Pseudoduganella dura: one gene and its partner. The protein of the gene in region 2 interacts with the protein of the main gene of each other region in a pairwise test. Links are inferred from orthologs where the notes say so. Each region holds a gene or a part of one and is shown on either strand. Other genes may lie near its edges.

Region 1 (5,844 bases), 4.6 Mb from region 2 along the record:
CGCGTTTCTATGTCGAACGCGAACACGATGCCCTGGGCACGCAAGCCATCGGCTTCATCGCGTTCCTGGAAAGCGCGCGCGTGCTGTCGCCGCTGCAGCGCGAGATCGTCATCGAACGCGCGCTGGCGCTCGAGGAATCGCCCGTCAACCTGGGCAAGCTGAAGATCATCGTGCTGATGCTGCTGTGGAGCCAGGGCAAGGAGCCGGACGCGCTGATGTTCGACGACCTGTTCGGTTCGGACGAAGAGCAGGCGCCTCGTCTCCTGCACTGAAGCGCCGCAGCGCGGCTCGCCCGACCGGCAACATTCGGGCATCGATATTCGAGCAGCACCATTCGAGCCGCATCATCTGATCAGTAACGCGCAGTACCCGCCCGGCCGCATTTGCGGCCGGATTGCATTGGTGCGCATGCTTGCTGTTTTGCCGTGGTCGCGCTTATGATTGGCCCCTTGACAATAATGGCGGGGGCGAAAAACTCGGCACGAAGCACGATGCCCATGTATCATGCGCCTGCCATACCCCGACAGACCGCCGACGCGCCGCGCGCGAGGCCAGGCCCGTCGCAGCAACCGAAACCGAGAACAACAATCATGAGCAAAACCCTCATCATTGCCGAGAAGCCTTCTGTCGCGAACGACATCGCGAAGTCGCTTGGCGGCTTTACCAAGCACGATGAGTATTTCGAATCCGACGAATACGTGCTGTCTTCGGCCGTTGGCCACCTGCTGGAAATCGCGGTGCCGGAAGAGTACGACGTCAAGCGCGGCAAGTGGAGCTTCACGCACCTGCCGATGATTCCGCCGTATTTCGCCCTGAATCCGATCGCCAAGACGGAAAGCCGGCTCAAGGTCTTGAACAAGCTGATCAAGCGCAAGGACGTCACGGCCCTGATCAACGCATGCGACGCGGGCCGCGAAGGTGAACTGATCTTCCGCCTGATCGCACAGAACGCGAAAGCCAAGCAGCCGGTCAAGCGCCTGTGGCTGCAGTCAATGACCCCCAACGCGATCCGCGATGGTTTTGCGCACCTGCGCAGCGACGAAGAGATGCTGCCGCTGGCCGATGCCGCGCGCTGCCGTTCCGAGGCCGACTGGCTGATCGGCATCAATGGCACCCGCGCGATGACGGCCTTCAACTCGAAGGAGGGCGGCTTCTACCTGACCACCGTTGGCCGTGTGCAAACGCCCACGCTGTCGATCGTGGTCGAGCGCGACGAGAAGATCAAGAAATTCGTGCCGCGCGATTACTGGGAAGTGCGCGCCGAATTCGTGTGCGCCGCCGGCGTGTACGAAGGCCGCTGGCTCGACACCGGTTTCAAGAAGGACGAGAACGATCCCGAGAAGCGCGCCGAGCGCCTGTGGAGCCGTGCCGCCGCCGATTCGATCGCGCTGGCCTGCAAGGGCAAGCAGGGCAACGTCACCGAGGAATCCAAGCCGACCACGTCGATGGCGCCCGCGCTGTTCGACCTGACCAGCTTGCAGCGCGAAGCCAACGGCCGCTTCGGTTTCTCGGCCAAGAACACGCTGGGCCTGGCCCAGGCGCTGTATGAGAAGCACAAGGTGCTGACGTATCCGCGTACCGATTCGCGCCACCTGCCGGAAGACTACCTGCCGACCGTGAAGTCGACGCTGGAAGTGGTCAAGCAAAACCCGAACTACCACCAGTTCGCCAAGCAGATCCTGGACAAGGGCTGGGTCAAGCCGAACAAGCGCATCTTCGACAACACCAAGATCTCGGATCACTTCGCGATCATCCCCACCGGCATCGCGCCGAAAGGCTTGTCGGAACCGGAACAGAAACTGTACGACCTGGTCACGCGCCGCTTCATGGCCGTGTTCTTCCCGGCCGCCGAATTCCAGGTGACCACGCGCTTTACCGAAGTCTCCGGCCACCAGTTCAAGACCGAAGGCAAGGTGATGACGAACGCCGGCTGGCTGGCGGTGTACGGCAAGGACACGACCGGCGACGACAAGGAAGGCGGCGGCAACCTGGTGCCCGTGGCGAAGGGCGAGAAGGTTCATACCGACAAGGTCAACGCGAACGCCCTGGTGACGAAACCGCCCGCGCGCTACACGGAAGCGACGCTGCTGTCCGCGATGGAAGGTGCCGGCAAGCTGGTCGACTCGGACGAGTTGCGTGACGCGATGGCCGGCAAGGGCCTCGGCACGCCGGCCACGCGCGCCGCGATCATCGAGGGCCTGCTGACGGAAAAGTACCTGATCCGCGAAGGCCGCGAACTGATGTCCACCGCCAAGGCGTCGCAGCTGATGACGCTGCTGCGCGGCCTCGGCGTCAACGAACTGACCGCCCCGGAACTGACCGGCGAGTGGGAACACAAGCTGTCGCAGATGGAGAAGGGCCGCATCTCGCGCGAGGAGTTCATGCGCGAAATCGCGCAGATGACGCAGATTATCGTCAAGCGTGCCAAGGAATACGACAACGACACGATCCCGGGCGAGTACGCGACATTGAGCACGCCTTGCCCGAACTGCAGTGGCGTGGTCAAGGAAAACTACCGCCGCTTCGCCTGTACCAAATGCGAATTTTCGATGGGCAAGACGCCGGGCAGCCGGCAGTTCGAGATCGCCGAGGTGGAAGAGCTGCTGAAGAACCGCACGATCGGGCCGCTGCAGGGCTTCCGCTCGAAGATGGGCCGGCCGTTCGCGGCGATCCTGCGCATCGTGCGCGACGAGGACATCAACAACTTCAAGCTCGAATTCGACTTCGGCCAGAACGACGAAGAGGGCGAGGATGGCGAAGGCGTCGACTTTACCGGCCAGACCGCGCTCGGCCCATGCCCGAAATGCGCCGGCGGCGTGTACGAAATGGGCCTGGCCTATGTGTGCGAACACAGCGTGGCCAAACCGAAGACGTGCGACTTCCGCAGCGGCCGCATCATCCTGCAGCAGGAAATCCTGCCGGAGCAGATGGCCAAGCTGCTCAACGAAGGCAAGACCGACCTGCTGCCGGGCTTCGTATCGCAGCGCACGCGGCGCCCGTTCAAGGCCTTCCTCGCGCGCGGCAAGGATGGCAAGATCAGCTTTGAATTCGAGCCACGCAAGGAAAAGCCGGCCGCCAAGGGCAAGGCCGCCGCCGCGCCGGAAGGCGCCGAAGGTGCTGTCGATGAAGCCGCACCGGTGAAGAAGCCGGCGGCGAAGAAGGCTGCAGCGACGAAAACGACCGCCGCAAAGAAAGCGCCGGCCAAGAAGGCACCGGCGAAGAAGGCTGCTGCAAAGAAAGCCGTCGCCACCGAGTAACTCTGCAACAGCCGAAAAACGGGGCCCTGGGTGGCCCCGTTTTTTTTGACGGTCGCGCCGGTGTTGATAGTGGTCATCGAAACAACGGTGTGGCGGCGTCATCCAAGAATCGCTTGAGGCCTTTGATTACCGGTATGGCCGGCGCGCGACAGCCCGGAATAAATTGCTTTGTGGCAAATTACTCCTGTGCTAGACTGCCGTTTTTTCAGGCAACCTTCCGCGCCCGCCGCGCCCTTCCTCATGAAAAACCTGACCATCGGCACCCGCCTTGCCGCGGGCTTCGCTCTCGTGCTGGCCCTGATGACCCTGATGACCGCGTTCGGCATCTACCACATGCAGGCCGTTGCCGAGGCAACGCAGGACATGATGCGCGAACCGCTGGCCAAGGAGCGGCTGGTGGGCGACTGGTACCGCCTGATTCACACCAGCGTGCGCCGCACGTCGGCAATCTCGAAGAGTTCGGACAGTTCGCTGGCCGCGTTCTTCGCGGAAGACACTGCCAATTCGACGCGCACGGTCAACGAACTGCAAAAGCAGGTCGAGGCGCTACTGGCGACGCCGGCGGAAAAACAGGTGTTCGGCGATATCGGCGCCGCCCGCAAGCGTTACGTGGCCTCACGCGACGACATCGTGGCACTGAAGAAAGAGGGCAAGCTCGAGGAGGCGAACGCCGTGCTGATGGGGCGTTTCCAGCCTGATGGCCAGGCTTACCTGGCGGCGCTCGAAGCGCTGCTCGAGCTGCAACGCAAGGCGATCGACACGGAAGCGGCACGCATCGACCACCTGTTCCAGGGCAACCGCCGGTTCCTGATTGCCTGTGGCGCGGCGGTGCTGGCGCTGGGGGCGTTCTGTTCGTGGTGGCTGACCCGCGGCATCGTGGTGCCGCTGACCCGGGCAGTGGAAATCGCCTGCAGCGTTGCCGACAACGATCTGCGCAGCGAAATCGTGGTGACGTCGAACGACGAGACGGGCCGCCTGCTGAGCGCGCTGAAAACGATGAACGAAGGCCTGGCCCATATTGTCGGCCAGGTGCGCAGCGGTACCGAACACATGACGAGCGCATCGAGCCAGATCGCAGCCGGCAACATGGACCTGTCGGCACGCACCGAGCAGCAGGCCGGCGCGCTGGAAGAAACGGCATCGTCGATGGAAGAGCTGACCTCGACGGTGCGCCAGAACGCGGACAATGCGCGCCAGGCGAACCAGCTGGCCGCCAGCGCATCGGAAGTCGCGGTGCGCGGCGGCGCCGTGGTCGGCGAGGTGGTGCAGACCATGGAATCGATCAACGCGTCGGCGAAAAAGATCGTCGACATCATCTCGGTCATCGACGGCATTGCGTTCCAGACCAATATCCTGGCGCTGAACGCGGCAGTGGAAGCGGCCCGGGCCGGCGAGCAGGGACGCGGCTTCGCCGTCGTGGCCGGCGAAGTGCGCAACCTCGCGCAGCGCTCGGCCGCCGCGGCCCGGGAAATCAAGGCGCTGATCGGCGATTCGGTCGGCAAGGTGGATGCGGGCAGCAGGCTGGTCGAGCAGGCCGGCGCCACGATGGCGGAGGTGGTGCAGAGCATCCAGCGCGTGACCTGCATCATGGGCGAGATCACCACCGCGAGCGTGGAACAGAGCGCCGGCATCGAGCAGGTGAACCATGCCATCGCGGACATGGACGGCGTGACGCAGCAGAACGCCGCGCTGGTCGAGGAAGCAGCCGCCGCCGCCGCATCGATGCGGCAGCAGGCAGAGGCATTGGCGGCTGTGGTGGCGGTGTTCAAGGTGGATGGGGCGATGACGCCGGATACGCCGCGGGCGGCGTTGCGGCTGGCGGCTTGAGGCCAGCACGCCGACAAGGCATGCATTTACCCCAAGTCGAAGTACCGGGGTCAGACCCGGCGGGTCCGACCCCGGCATCTGCCATTGGGGTAAAGGGGCGCCGCGCTTTCAGGCACTAACGCCCCGCATTGCGAGGCGCTTCTGATCGTGCCCATCGGGTACGATCAGTCCTTCAGATCGGCCGGTACCTTGCCGCCGTTGGCGGCCAGCTTGTTCATCACCTGCCGGTGCAGCCACACGTTCATCGTCGCCGAATCGCCGGTATCGCCGGTATAGTGCAGCTCCTGCGCGAGTTCCTTGCGCGATTGCAGGCTGCTGTCCAGGTCCAGCAGTTTCAGCAGGTCGACGATCGACGTGCGCCAGTTCAGCGGCTGGCCGGACTGCTGGGCCTTGCCGTTCAGGATCGCTTCCACGTCCACTTCGGACAATGCGGCCGGGGCGGCAGCGGGCTGCGCCGCGGGCGCCGCAGCAGGCGCGGCAGGAGCGGCCTGTGGCTGGGCCGCCGGCGCGGCGGCAGGCGCCGGTGCAGGCTTCGCTGCCACGGCCGGATGGGACGACGGGAAGATCTTGTGGAAGATGTTGCTGAGGATACCCATGGAATGCTCCTTCAGGAATGGTTCAAGTGAGTGGATCGGTTGCGTGGACCAGTTGCGCGCAATAATGGCGCGCATTGATCCCCCGCATCAATTCCGGTTCGATTGGGCGATCTTGCCCAGCACGATGGCCAGGGCTGCGCCGCCCAGGGCCTGCACCAGTTGCG
Region 2 (7,645 bases):
ATGCGCTTTTCCGTCTGCACGGCGGCGAACCAGTTGGCGTTCAGCTTCGACCAGTCGCGCACTTCAAGGTTGGCCGGCATGATCTTCTTCAGCTCCCCGGCCACCTCCGGCGCCCGGTGCATGTCCGCCAGCCGCAGGCGCAGGCCGGAAGGCGCCGCCATCCGCAGCATGCGCTGGGCATCCTGCAGGTGGATGAACGCCATGCCCGCGTCGAATTCCTGGTGCTGCGCGGAGAAGATGCCCACCACCGTGAACGAACGCATGCGCGGCACCAGCCCGGCCGGCGTCACTGTCCCCTGCGGCAGCACCATCGTCACCTTTTCGCCGATGCCGGCGTTCAGCGAGCGGGCCAGGTCGATGCCCAGCACGATATTGAATTCGCCGGGCCGCAGCGCGTCGAAGCTGCCCATCTTCACCTGTTTCGCCACGCTCGATACGGCCGGCTCCTGCTCCGGCAACACGCCGCGCACCATCGCAGGCCGCAGCGCGTCGTTGCCGTGCATCAGGCCCGCCTGCGTTTCGGAGAACGGCGCGGCGCCTTTCACCTCGGGATGGCGCAGCGCGTTTTTCGCCTGCTGCTGCCAGTCGGGCATGCCGCCCGCCCTGTCGAAGACTTCCACGTGGGCCAGCACGGAGAGCATCCGGTCCGTCACGTCCTTCTGGAAACCGTTCATCACCGACAGGATGATGATCAGCGCGCCCACGCCCAGCGCGATGCCGGCCATCGAGATCAGCGAGATGAACGAGATGAAGCGGTTGCGGCCGCCGCGCTTGCCGGCACGGGTATAACGCAGCCCGACCAGCCATTCATAAGGAAGATTTTTCAGGAAGCTCATCGCTCACCATTCGAAAAGGGAGCCGGAGTTTGCCACAGATTCGCGTTATTCAAAGTCGTATTATTCATAACGCAATGCCTCCGCGGGCTTGACGCGCGCCGCCCACCAGCTGGGATACAGCGTGGCCAGGAACGCCAGGCCCACGGCGGTGCCGCCGATCGCGGCGACGTCGGTCCAGCGCAGGTCGGACGGCACGGCGCTGATGAAGTAGATGTCCTTGGAGAGGAACTTCATGCCCAGCACCGTTTCGATGGCCGGCACGATCACGCCCACGTTCATCGCGATCAATACGCCGCCGGCCACGCCGAGCGCGGTGCCGATCACGCCCACCAGCGCGCCCTGCACCATGAAGATCTTCATGATCGAGCGCGGCGACGCGCCCAGCGTGCGCAGGATGGCGATGTCGGCCTGCTTGTCGGTGACCGTCATGACCAGCGTGGCTACCAGGTTGAACGCGGCCACGGCGATGATCAGCGTGAGGATGATGAACATCATGCGCTTCTGCGTCTGCACGGCGGCGAACCAGTTCACGTTGAGCTTCGACCAGTCGCGCACCAGCAGGTCGCCCGGCATCGACTGCTTGAGCTGGAAGGCCACCCGGGGCGCCTGGTCCATGTCCTCGATCTTCAGGCGCAGGCCGTACGGGCCCGCGAGGTTCAGCAGCTGCTGGCCGTCCGCCAGGTGGACGTACGCCAGCGAGGAATCGAATTCGTTGTGGCCGGCCTCGAAGATGCCGACCACGGTGAACGTGCGCATCGTGGGCGCGCCGCCGGCGATGCCGCCCTCGGTCAGCGCCATCGACACCCGGCCGCCCACTTTCACTTCCAGCGCCTTCGCCAGCTCGATGCCGAGCACGATGCCCTTTTCTCCGGCGCGCAGGCCCGCCAGGCTGCCCTGCTTGACCTGGCGCGGCACGTCGGAGACCTTGCCTTCTTCCTCGGGGAGGATGCCGCGCACGACGGCCGGGCGCAGCACGTCGCCGCCATGCGCCAGCAGCGCCTGCAGCTCCACGAACGGCGCCGCGCCCTTGACCTCGGGGTTGGCGAAGGCGTTGCGCGCGGTGGCGCGCCAGTCCTTCATCGGGCCGCCCATTTCGTAGATCTCGATGTGCCCCAGCACCGACAGCATCCGCGCCGTCACTTCCTTCTGGAAGCCGTTGTAGACCGACAGGACGATGATCAGCGCCGCCACGCCCAGGCCGATTCCCGCCATCGAGATCGCGGAAATGAACGAGATGAAGCTGTTGCGGCCGCTGCGCTTGCCGGCGCGCGTGTAGCGCAGGCCGACCAGCCATTCGAACGGCATCTTGTGCATGAAACTCATGTAAGGAAAAGGCCAATGGTGCAAAGACCGCAGTTTGCCATATAAACAGCATTGCCGGGCTTACTGCTGAGCACGCGGCACCGGCCGCGCGGCGCCGCGGGGACTTGCAATCGACTTGCAAGATATAATGACGCATGCCTTCCACGACCCTCGTTTTACCTTTCGGCCTGCCGCCCGCCGAAATGGCGCCGGACCTGATTCGCTCCCTGCAGGCCCCCGCCCTGGCGACTTTACTTTCTCGCAACAGCAAGCGCACGCACCACGGGTTCGAGCAGGATTCGCGGCTGCTGCCGCACGAGGCCTGGCTGGCCCATGCGCTCGCGCTGGCCGGTGATCCAGCCAATGCGCCGGCCGCGCCGTTCGCACCGGCCGTGATGCGCGGGCTGGGGCTGGCGCCCGATGGCGGCCACTGGTTCATTTTCCATCCCGTACACCTGGTGGTCGGCACGCACCTGATGATGCCGGACCTGCGCGGCCTGCGCATCGCCGACGCCGACTCGCGCGCGCTGTTCCAGGCGGCCCTGCCGTTGTTCGGGGAACTGGGCAAGACGCTGGTCTACGGCGACGCCCACACGTGGTTCCTGCGCGCGGACGACTGGGCGGACCTGGCGACGGCGTCGCCGGACGCGGCCACCGGCGACAACCTGCATGCGTGGCTGCCCGCCGGCGCCGCGGCGCGCGATTTCCGCCGCCTGCTCAACGAAGTGCAGATGCTGTGGCACACGCATCCGGTCAACGAGGGCCGCAAGCAGGCGGTGAACTCGTTCTGGCTGTGGGCCGGCGGCCCGGCGGCGCAGCCGCGGCCGGAAGCGGCGCTGGCCACGGCCGCCGCCCCTGCCTGGCTCAATGCGCTCGCCACGCCCGAACTGCGCGACGCCACGGCGGTCCAATGGCTGGCGTCGCGCGATCCGCGGCGCACCGCGCTGCTGGGCCACCTGGCCGGCGCCAGCCTGGCCGAAGACTGGTCGACCTGGCTGCAGCTGATGGGGCAGCTCGAAGACCAGTGGTTCGCGCCGCTGCTGGGCGCGCTGCGCGCGGGCCAGGTGGCCGACGTGCACCTGGTGCTGACCAATCGCCTCGGCTGGATCGAGAGCACGGCGACCAGGATGTCGCTGAACAAGTTCTGGCGCACCGAAAACCTGAAGAACCTGCTCACGCCCGCCCGAGCGGGCTGACGGATCAGGCAGACGAATCAAGCTGAAAATCAAGCTGAAGGACAAGTAGAACCCATGACCCGCATCGCCACCCGCCCCTGTCCGTTCCGCGAATCGGAAATGCTGCGCCAGGGAGGGATCCACCCCGTGCTGGCGCGCCTGTTCGCCGCCCGCGGGCTGACCGATCCGAAAGACCTGTCGTCCGAACTGTCGGCGCTGATCCTGCCTTCGGGCCTGCTGCACATCGATGCCGCGGCCGTGTTCCTGGCCGATGCCATCGCCGCGCAGAAGCGCATGGTGATCGTGGCCGACTACGACTGCGACGGCGCCACCGCCTGCGCCGTCGCGCTGCGCGGCCTGCGCGCGATGGGCGCGAATGTCGACTTCATCGTGCCCAACCGTTTCGAGTACGGCTATGGCCTCACGCCGGAGATCGTGGCGCTGACGGCGCGCGAAAAATCGCCGGACATCATCATCACCGTCGACAACGGCATCGCCAGCATCGATGGCGTGGAAGAGGCGAAGCGCCGCGGCATCGAAGTCGTGGTGACCGACCACCACCTGCCGGGCGACACGCTGCCCGATGCGCGCGTGATCGTCAACCCGAACCAGCCGGCGTGCGGCTTCCCGTCGAAGAACCTGGCCGGCGTGGGCGTGGTGTTCTACGTGCTGCTGGCGTTGCGCGCCGAACTGCGCCGGCGCGGCGTGTTCGACGCGCAGACCCAGCCCAAGCTCGACTCGCTGCTGGACCTGGTGGCGCTCGGCACGGTGGCCGACGTGGTGAAACTGGACACCAACAACCGCATCCTCGTGGCGCAGGGCCTGAAACGGATGCGCGCCGGCCGCATGCATGCCGGCGTGGCGGCGCTGTTCCGCGTGGCTGGCCGCCAGGCATGCAGCGCCACGCCGTTCGACCTGGGCTTTGCGCTCGGCCCGCGCCTGAACGCGGCCGGCCGCCTGGAAGACATGTCGCTGGGCATCGAATGCCTGGTCACGGACGATGAAGGCCGCGCCTGGCAACTGGCCCAGCAGCTCAACGAGATCAACCTGAAGCGCCGCGAGATCGAAGCCGAGATGCAGGACACGGCGCTGCTGCACCTGGACGATTTCCAGCCGTCGCACAGCTCCACCATCAGCGTGTTCGACGATACCTGGCACCAGGGGGTGATCGGCATCGTGGCCTCGCGGCTGAAGGAAAAGTTCTACCGGCCCACGATCACGTTCGCGCCGGCCGGCGACGGCTGGATCAAGGGTTCCGGCCGCTCGATCGCCGGCTTCCACATGCGCGATGCGCTCGACCTCGTGTCGAAACGGGCGCCGAGCCTGATCGACAAGTTCGGCGGCCACGCGATGGCGGCCGGGCTGTCGATCCGCGCCGATGCGTTCGACGCGTTTTCGCAGGCGTTCGAGGCGGTGGGCCAGGCGTGGCTGTCCGAGCACCAGCTCGAGCGCGTGATCGAGACGGACGGGCCGCTGGAAGATGCCTACTTCACCACGCAGTTCATCGAACTGATGGACGGCATCGTGTGGGGCCAGGGCTTCGCGCCCCCCGTGTTCTGCGACGAATTCCGCGTGATCAGCCAGCGCATCCTGAAGGACCGGCACCTGAAACTGCTGCTCGAACGCAATGGCGCGCGCTACGATGCGATCTGGTTCGGCCGCACGGATGCGCTGGGCGACCGTGCCCGCGTGGCCTTCCGGCTCGATGCGAACGAGTACAACGGCACCACGCGGGTGCAGCTGATGGTGGAGCACGCCGAGCCGGCATAGCCGGACCGCCTGCCGGAGCGGGGATGCGCGCATGCTGTCGCACCCGCTTGCAGGCACTCCGAAAACGGAGTATAAAGACTCCAGATATGGAGGCCCTATGCATTCGTCCCACGCCCATCCGCAGCCGTTTCCCTATGTTTACCCCAGGTCGCGCTATGAACCGGCCACCCCGGTCGACCTCAATGCCCGCGAAGAGCGGGAGCGCCTGTCCCAGTCGGCCCTGAAAGGGTTCTACAAGCTCGTTGCCGCCTGGAATCTGCGTGAGGAAGACGCCCGCGAACTGCTGGGCGGCCTGCCCAGCAGCACATTCTACGACTGGAAGCGCAATCCCGACCGCGTGCTCGAAGTCGACCGCATCACCCGCATTTCCTACCTTCTCGGCATCTACAAATCCCTGCACATCCTCTACGGCGACAAGCTCGCCGATGAATGGATCACCTTGCCCAACAAGAACGCCATCTTCAAAGGGAGCACGCCGCTGGCTTACATGCTGGCGGGCGGCCTGCTGGCGATGCAGACCGTGCGCAAGCTGGTCGATGCGCGCCGCGGGGGCCTGTAATTGCCGCCCGTGCCCGTGCCGGCCCTTCTCGTGCCGCCGTTCCGCGCGCTGCGGCAGTTCGATACCTGTCGCCTGATCCCCTCCCGCTTTGCCGATCTCGACGATTCGGTGCTGGCGCCGCTGGCCGACAGCGACGCCGAACTGGCCGACCTGTTCGACCTCGATAACGCCACCAACGCCCGCCTGCTCGCCGAGCACGGCGGCGCGCCCGGCATCGGCATCGACGAATTGCTGTTCCACGTACCGAACTTTCGCATCGTCAACGCCGCGTTCACGTACCCGCGCCCTGAAGGCAGCCGGTTCAACGATGGCGAACGGGGCGCCTGGTACTGCGCGTTCGATGCCGAGACGGCACTGGCCGAAGTGATTTTCCATAAGACGGTCGAGTACGCGGAGATCGGCCGCTTCGACGACAGTGTCAGCTACCAGGCGATGCTGGCCGATTTCACGGCCCCGTTCCACGATATTCGCGAGCAGCCCGAATTCGACGCCTGCCTGGCGCCCGACAGCTACGAAACCTCGCAACTGCTGGCCGAACGGCTGCTGGCCGCCGGCTCCACCGGCATCATCTACCCCAGCGTGCGGCACGCCAGCGGCACCAATCTCGCCTGCTTCCGGCCGGCGCTGGTCGGCAACGTTCGCAAAGGCCAGGTGTATCGGTTAACATGGCAGGGCAGCCCGACACCGGCTGTCGAACCCCGATCCATGTAGATATTGAACAGCAATGCAACTCAATCCTGATAAAGATACCGAACTGCGCCAGAAGGTCAACCGCGAGACCGCGCGCCTGCCGTGGAGCGAACTGACGCGCCACTTCGCCTCGGGCAACGTGGTGTGGATCGCGGACGAGCTCGATCTCGTGGAAGTGGCCGTGCGCATCGCCCACGACGACAAGGCCAGCGTGGGCCAGTGGATGGCCGCCGGCCAGATCGCCAAGGTTTCGGACCGGCAGGCGCAGGAATGGCTGGAAACCGATGCCTTGCTGTGGGCCAGCGTGGTGAGCCCGTTCATCCTCGTGCAGCAGCAGAAGAAACTGCACTGATACCGCAGCATTGACCCGGAGGGCGATCCCGATGCTGGCAGCACTCGATGCCCACCTGGCGGACGCCCGCCCCCGCCCGCTGCGGCCGGTCCACCGCCCGCTCGTCGAATTGCTCTACTTCGGCATCAAGGAAGCCCGGGCGTGCCTGTTTGCCGGCCTGTTTTTCCTGGCGATGTTCTGCGTGCCCCGCGCCGGGCTGTTCGGCATTCCCCGCTACGATGTGCTGCTGGCCGTGGCCCTGGGCATCCAGGCGTGGATGCTCGCCGCCCGCCTGGAAACGTGGGACGAAGTGAAAGCCGTCGGCCTGTTCCACGCGGTCGGCTTCGCGCTCGAAGTATTCAAGACGCACGTCGGCTCGTGGAGCTACCCGGACGCGGGCTACACCAAGCTGTTCGGCGTGCCGCTGTTCTCCGGCTTCATGTACGCGGCGATCGGCAGCTACATCATCCAGGCCTGGCGCCTGCTCGACCTGCGCATCCGCCACCATCCGCCGCACCCGATGGCGGCCGCGATCGCCGTCCTGATCTACGTGAATTTCTACACGCACCATTACATCGGCGACTACCGCTGGTACCTGGCCGCCTGCGCGCTGGGCCTGTATGCGCGCACCACGGTGATCTTCCGCCCGCTGGACCGCGACCGCCGCATGCCGCTGCTGCTGGGCTTCGTGCTGACCGGCTTCTTCATCTGGCTGGCCGAGAACCTCGGCACGCTGATGGGCGTGTGGCGCTACCCGAACCAGCTGGGCGCCTGGTCGGTCGTACACGTCAGCAAATGGAGCGCCTGGTCCCTGCTGGTGATCATGACGTTCACGATCGTGGCCAATCTGAAGCACGTGAAAGCGCGGGTGCACGTGCCGGCATAGCAGGATCCTGGACAGCCGCCTGTTCAGGGACAACGATTCAGAGGCAACGATTCACGGGCCGGCCTGGTGTTTCAGCGCATGCGCGGCCTCTTTCAG

What was found.
Region 1: the proteins of recJ (region 2) and GJV26_RS09470 interact in binary tests that used the Escherichia coli proteins (3 or more experiments, as listed by UniProt). The link is inferred for Pseudoduganella dura from one-to-one orthologs.

What each region holds. Positions count from the first base shown.
Region 1 is NZ_WNWM01000002.1:2,145,163-2,151,006, reverse strand. What follows is about bases 287-3,457. They hold GJV26_RS09470 (DNA topoisomerase III), read left to right. Parts: upstream 287-590; coding sequence 591-3,257; downstream 3,258-3,457. Outside these bases: GJV26_RS09475 (Smg family protein), read left to right, coding at 1-272; GJV26_RS09465 (methyl-accepting chemotaxis protein), read left to right, coding at 3,498-5,084; GJV26_RS09460 (DUF3597 domain-containing protein), read right to left, coding at 5,249-5,680; GJV26_RS09455 (hypothetical protein), read right to left, coding at 5,768-5,844.
Region 2 is NZ_WNWM01000002.1:6,714,248-6,721,892, forward strand. The notes cover bases 2,882-5,735. They hold recJ (single-stranded-DNA-specific exonuclease RecJ), read left to right. Parts: upstream 2,882-3,388; coding sequence 3,389-5,083; downstream 5,084-5,735. Other genes in these bases: GJV26_RS28950 (hypothetical protein), read left to right, coding at 2,882-3,334; GJV26_RS28960 (antitoxin Xre-like helix-turn-helix domain-containing protein), read left to right, coding at 5,181-5,642; GJV26_RS28965 (RES family NAD+ phosphorylase), read left to right, coding at 5,658-5,735. Outside these bases: GJV26_RS28940 (lipoprotein-releasing ABC transporter permease subunit), read right to left, coding at 1-836; GJV26_RS28945 (lipoprotein-releasing ABC transporter permease subunit), read right to left, coding at 897-2,159; more of GJV26_RS28950, read left to right, coding at 2,294-2,881; more of GJV26_RS28965, read left to right, coding at 5,736-6,353; GJV26_RS28970 (DUF2288 domain-containing protein), read left to right, coding at 6,367-6,684; GJV26_RS28975 (DUF817 domain-containing protein), read left to right, coding at 6,716-7,549; GJV26_RS28980 (tetratricopeptide repeat protein), read right to left, coding at 7,601-7,645. UniProt on the Escherichia coli protein: Single-stranded-DNA-specific exonuclease.